DNA from 2 places in the Enterococcus sp. AZ170 genome. Region 2 is predicted to be linked to the other one. Evidence: a T-box and tRNA genes for the amino acid it is inferred to sense, from the RefSeq annotation. Region 2 holds a T-box; the other holds one or more tRNA genes.
The links. The T-box of region 2 lies ahead of leuS (leucine--tRNA ligase). A T-box ahead of a tRNA ligase gene usually reads a tRNA of that ligase, here a tRNA-Leu.

Region 1 (3,434 bases), 880 kb from region 2:
CGAGTTAGAAACTGAGTTTGCCGTCGGTCGTGAAACACTAAAAGATATTATTGCCGCGCTAGTGCAACCAGGAAGAGATATGCGTGATGAAATGCCTGCACCTCTTTTAAGAAAAGATGTTTTATCTATGGAAGACCTTAAATCGGGTATGGAGCTACAAGGAACCGTACGTAATGTAATCGATTTTGGCGCGTTTGTTGATATCGGTGTGAAGCAAGATGGTTTAGTGCATATCTCAAAACTTAGCACAAAATTTGTGAAACATCCGACAGACATTGTTGCGGTAGGAGACGTTGTGACCGTTTGGGTGGAAGATGTTGATACGAAGAAAGGGCGCATCAGTTTAACGATGCTGCCACAAGCTGAAAGGAAAGAATAGTCTTGAGCAGTTTTTCTAAAGAAGAAAAACCAACCAAACAAGTGTTGACAGATGATCAATTACAAGTATTGGTAGAAGAAATTTCATTGAGCTTTTTCAGGAAAAAGTTTCAGCACAAAGCTTTTTTTAACCGACGTCTGAGAACAACTGGAGGACGTTATCATTTAGGATCCCATAACATTGATTTTAATCCGAAAGTGTTTGAACGTTATGGTGAAATCGAATTGATCAATGTTATCAAACACGAATTGTGTCACTATCACCTTCACTTAGAAGGTAAAGGGTACCAACATAAAGATGCAGAGTTTAAATCGCTGTTAAAAAAAACAGGTGGTAGTCGTTATGTTCGCCCTTTGGTAGACCAAAAAGCGCAATCGTATCATCAATATCAGTGTAAAAAATGTCAAACATTGATTTTACGCAAAAGAAGAATCAACACGCAACGTTATGTTTGCGGAAAATGTAGCGGAAAATTAGTGGAATTGAATTAGAAAATGTAGCTAGACTATACCGTCTTTTCTTTTAGCAGATAAGGCGGTATTACTATAGAAACAAGTAAAAAAGGTAGGGAATTGAGATGATCACACATTGGAATACGGTTATCAACTTTCTGTCAGCTAAAGAAAAAGTAACTGGGAAATATGATTTGGCCATTCTAGCTGGAAATAGTTTACCTTATTTAGCAGATGAGCTGATCCATTTATATAAACAAGAAATGGTGTCTGCTGTTATGTTAGTTGGAGGCATTGGTCATGCTACGCCATTTTTGCGTCACAATTTCCAACGTAAGGGAATTAAGTTAGCGGCTGCTAGTGAAACTGAGATGTACTTAGAATACTTTAAGTTAAAGTACGGTTTAGATAAGATGTTATTTTTAACAGAGCAGACATCAACCAATTCAGGTGAAAATGCTGTTTTTTCACTAAATATAATAAAAGCTGCTGGTTTAAATCCTAAGAAGGTTTTGCTGTTGCAAGATCCATTATTACAAAGAAGAATCAAAGCAACTTTTGAAAAAGAATGGCAAAACACTGATACGCTCTTTACCAATTATGTGCCGATCGTACCATTCATTCAATCATTTTCTGATCCGCTTCTATTCGAAGACGATCAGCTGAACGGATTGTGGAGTAAAGAGTATTTTCTGTCTTTAGTTTTAGGTGAGATTCCTCGACTAAGAAATGACGAATTTGGTTATGGACCTAACGGGGCTAACTATATTGATGCAATTGAAATCCCAGAAAGCGTCAATCAGTCCTACGAAAAATTATGTCAAGTTTATGATTATGAATATCAGAGATAGGCGATCAGAGCTTATTAAGCAGTCATTTAAAAGAAAAAGCATCATCGCCTTATTGAAATATTGACAAAATGAAGGACCTATTTTATCATAGATTGAGATAGCTATTATGAAGTATCGTATGCGGTCATGGCGGAATGGCAGACGCGCCAGCTTGAGGGGCTGGTGGGGGCAACCCCGTGGAAGTTCGAGTCTTCTTGGCCGCATAGTTTAGTGGTAAACCTTGATATGATAAGGTTTATCACTCTTTTTTTATGCCTGTATAAAAGTTCTGATGCACCTAGTGAAACAATGATTTATAGAAAATATAGGTATGTCAATAACCTTTGATACTGAAACAAAATAAGAAGTTGAGGAGTAAGTAGCAAGTAAATAGAAGCCAACTGCTAGAAGTCTATAATTTAGTATATGTTAATCAGTAGGCTATTAATAATGTCATTATCGCCTGAAAATAAGCAATTAATAAGCTAGTATAATATTGATGTAAGAGATAGTAAGTTTAAAAGCATACTATCTCTTTTTTATTCATAAATCAGTAACATTATATAAAATTAAATAACGAAAATATCATATATAACTATCTATATATATCTGCTTTTGGTAAAATAAATATTGATTAAGGTTTAAATAAGTTTCATCCTGTTCAGAAGGAGATAATATTTTGAAAAAATTATATTTATTTTTAGGAGAACTAATTATAATGAGTGGATTAACTGGTTGTGAAACAAAAAATAAAGCAAAAATTGAACAAAGTTTTGATAAAATATTAGCAATATATCCAACACCAAATCTGGAAAGTTTCTACGATACGGAAGGGTACCGAGATGATGAATTTGATAAAGATGATAAGGGAGTTTGGGTGTTAAATTCTGACTTTTCATTGAGTAAAACAGAAGAAGGAGATTTATTCACAGAAGGCATGTTACTAAGAATCAATAGAAATACAAGAAAAGCAAAAGGATTTTATTATACTAGAAAAACTTCTAATGATTTAAGTAAGCCTATTGAGAAAGAAAAGTATCCAGTTATATATGATGATAGTGGTTTTCATTTATTAGGAGATGTCCAAGGAGAAGAAACTAAAAAGAAGGTTGAAAAATTCAAGTTCTTTGTTCAGTATGGAAACTTTGATAAATTAGATAAATATAAAAATATAAAAAAAATGTATAATCCAGAAGTTCCAATTTATGAATTAGAATATCAATTAATGAATGAAGATTCAAATGTTCAAGCATTGAGAAGTAAGTACGATATTGTTACGGATAAATCTCCTACTTTATTGCTGAAAGGAACTGGGGACTTAGAAGGTAATTCAATTGGCTATAAACAGTTAGAATTTAGATTTGATAAGAAGTTAAGCATATTTTTCACAGATTCTATAGATTTCCAACCTGTCTCGCAGGAGGATATCATAAATGAGTGATTATAAATTCAAATTCATTTGCCGAAAATATAGGTATGTCAATAACCTTTGATACTGAAACAAAACAAGAAGTTGAAGAGCAAGTAGCAGAAATTGCAACAGTAAATAAAAGCTAACTGCTAGAAGTCGATAATTTAGTATATGCTAATCAGTTGGCTATTGATAATGCACTATTGCAGTGCAAAAAGTAGTTAATAAGTTAGTATAATATCAAAATATTAATATAAGAGATAATCAGTTGCAAAACAAACTTTCTCTTTTTTATTCATAAATCAGTAACATTATTTAAAATTAAATAACGAAAATGTAATATAAAACTATCTATTTCAGTC
Region 2 (3,434 bases):
CGTTATCTGCTGCACCAAATCATAACTTGTTTGGAATCAAAGGAAGTTATCAAGGGCAATCTGTTACAATGAAAACGTGGGAAGTTATTAATGGTCAGTGGATTCAAGTAGATGCTGCGTTTAGAAAATATCCGTCCTATTCAGAATCATTTAGTGACAATGCCTATGTGTTGAGAAATACATCATTTCAGTCTGGTGTTTATTATTATTCAGGAGCTTGGAAAAGTAATACGAATTCTTACAGAGATGCCACTGCTTGGTTAACTGGACGTTATGCAACAGATCCAAGTTACAATACAAAGCTTAATACGATTATTACAACCTATAACTTAACTCAATATGACACGCCTTCATCAGGTGGCGGGAATACTGGTGGTGATACCGGTGGCAACACAGGTGAGAGTAATACTGGTGGTAATACCGGTGGGTCAAACAACACTGGCGGCGATACTAGCGGTCAAAATGTGACGCACAAAGTAAAAGCTGGAGATAGCCTATGGGCCTTATCGGCGAAATATGGCACATCGATCGCTACTATTAAAAGTTGGAATAACTTATCCAGCGATGTCATTTATGTCGGTCAAAAATTAATCGTGAAAAAAGGTTCTAGCAACACAGGTGGCGGCAGTACTGGTGGTAACACTGGCGGTTCAACAGGCAATACCGGAGGTTCCAGTAATACAGGGACTAATTCATATTACACAGTAAAATCAGGTGATTCTTTGTGGGCGATTGCTAATGCAAACGGGATAAGCATTGCGAACTTGCGTCAATGGAATAACTTGAGCGGAGATATCATCCACCCAGGACAAAAATTGATCGTGAAAAAAAGCTCTGGTAGTAATGGTGGTAGTACTGGAGGAACGACAGGCGGATCGACAGGTAGTACTGGCGGCTCAGGGAATACAAGCTCTTCAAATGCATATTATACTGTAAAATCAGGTGATAGCTTATGGGCAATTGCTAGTGCAAACGGCGTAAGTATCGCCAATCTACGTCAATGGAATAATATAAATGGAGATATCATTTATCCAGGTCAAAAGTTGATCGTGAAAAAAGGTGGTTCTAATGCTGGCGGCGGCAGTACCAGTAATGGCAATAGTGGTTCAACTGGTAACACTGGTGGATCAAGCAATGCAGGAGCCGCTACTGGTCATTATACGGTGAAGTCTGGGGACTCTTTATGGGCGATCGCTAATGCAAACGGGACAAGTATTGCCAATTTACGTCAATGGAATAATATAAATGGAGATATCATTTATCCAGGACAAAAATTGATCGTGAAAAAAGGTCAAACAGGTTCAACCAATTCATCCAATACTCAAGGAAGCAACCAAACAGCCGGATCTCACACTGTAAAAAATGGTGATACTTTATGGGGACTGTCTCAAACATATGGAACAAGTATTCAAAAAATCAAACAATTAAACGGATTATCTGGTGATACAATTTATATTGGTCAAAGATTGAAAGTTAAATAAAACGATTGAAATCCGTTAAGAAGTTTGGTAGTATGATAGCACATGATAGATAAACAGTGAAAAGGAATAGTAGAAAGAACCATGTTTTAGAGAGCGTATGGCTGGTGAAAATACGCACAGAAGCTTTCGAACTCGCCTTTGAGTTATTTTACTGAACAAGCGATGGAATGTAGAGTTTTCGTTTTCTGATTTAGGAAATCAAAAAAATGCCAACAATCCTTCAATCTTCATTAAGTAAAATCGGCGACGGTCGTTAAAACGTTGAGGCTTGTTTTATACAAGTGAAATTAGGTGGTACCACGTTGTCAGTCACACGTCCTATAGGAATTTTTCCTGTAGGGCGTTTTTGTTGCAAATCACAGCGATTGCTTGCAGAGCTGATGAAGCGCAATACTTGGCGACCAAGGGGAGCGAAGTTACCAAACTAGTAAATCACCACCAAGTCAATACTGCAATAAAGCATAAAAGAACGAATAAAAAAAGCAGAAAAATCTGGTCAGCTTTGCCAGAGCTGATGAAGCGCAATACTTGGCGACCAAACTAGTAAATCATCACCAAGCCAACACGTTAACAAAGTGAAAAGATTAACCTAAGAAATAGGCAGAAATCATCAATAAATAGTTACCGAAATAGGAGGACAAAAAAGTGAGTTACGATCACAAGAAAATCGAGAAAAAATGGCAAAAATATTGGGCGAAACATAACAGTTTCACGACTCATGATGATCCAAATAAAGAAAAATTTTATGCTTTAGACATGTTTCCATACCCATCAGGACAAGGGCTACATGTTGGGCATCCAGAAGGGTATACAGCAACAGATATCTTATCTAGAATGAAACGAAGCCAAGGCTATAGTGTTTTACACCCAATGGGCTGGGATGCCTTTGGATTACCTGCAGAGCAATATGCCTTAGATACAGGAAATGATCCAGCAGAGTTTACGAAAAAAAATATTGAAACCTTTAAACGCCAAATCAACTCTCTAGGATTTAGTTATGATTGGAATCGCGAAATTAACACAACAGATCCAGAATATTACAAATGGACACAATGGATTTTCACGAAATTATATGAACATGGTTTAGCTTATGAAGCGGAAGTAGCTGTTAACTGGGTACCAGAACTAGGAACAGTGATTTCTAATGAAGAAGTGATTGATGGTAAAAGTGAACGCGGTGGTTACGATGTTGTCAGAAAACCAATGCGTCAGTGGATGCTTAAAATTACTGCATATGCAGATCGCTTACTAGATGATTTAGATTTAGTGGACTGGCCTGAAAGTATTAAGGATATGCAACGCAATTGGATTGGCCGTTCTGAAGGAGCAAATGTTGATTTTAAGATTAAAGGAAGCAATGACACGATAACAGTCTTTACAACTCGTGCCGATACCCTATTTGGTGCTAGTTACTTAGTTGTTGCACCCGAGTTAAAAATTGTTGATGAAATCACAACGTCAGAGCAAAAAGCTGCAGTTACGGCTTATCAAGAAGAAGTAAGTAAAAAATCTGATTTAGATCGTACAGATTTATCTAAAACAAAAACTGGAGCTTTTACAGGTGCCTATGCAATCAATCCAGTGAATGGCAAAGAAATCCCAATCTGGATTGCAGATTACGTTCTAGGAAGCTATGGAACAGGTGCTGTTATGGCTGTACCAGCACATGATGAAAGAGACCATGCCTTTGCTAGTAAGTTTGACATCGAAATGATCCAAGTCATTGAAGGTGGGGATATCACCAAAGAAGCATACACTGGGGATGGTCTTCATATCAATTCTGGTTTCTTAGATGGTCTAACAAAAGAGGAAGCAAATGAAAAAATGTATCAGTGGTTAGAAGCTAATGGCTGTGGCAAAAAAGAAGTCACATACCGCCTACGTGATTGGCTGTTTTCTCGTCAACGTTATTGGGGAGAGCCGATTCCTGTGATTCATTGGGAAGACGGTACG

Region 1: it has a tRNA-Leu gene. The T-box ahead of leuS (leucine--tRNA ligase) is inferred to sense a tRNA for this amino acid. The anticodon was not compared.

Annotation. Positions count from the first base shown of each region.
Region 1 is NZ_CP172947.1:1,432,896-1,436,329, forward strand. It holds gene IGJ55_RS06895 (Tex family protein) at 1-379, shown strand, start outside; gene IGJ55_RS06900 (SprT family protein) at 382-870, shown strand; gene IGJ55_RS06905 (ElyC/SanA/YdcF family protein) at 957-1,682, shown strand; tRNA gene IGJ55_RS06910 (tRNA-Leu) at 1,803-1,885, shown strand; gene IGJ55_RS06915 (tandem-type lipoprotein) at 2,341-3,102, shown strand.
Region 2 is NZ_CP172947.1:548,623-552,056, forward strand. It holds gene IGJ55_RS02700 (LysM peptidoglycan-binding domain-containing protein) at 1-1,481, shown strand, start outside; T-box leader at 1,529-1,805, shown strand; gene leuS (leucine--tRNA ligase) at 2,127-3,434, shown strand, end outside.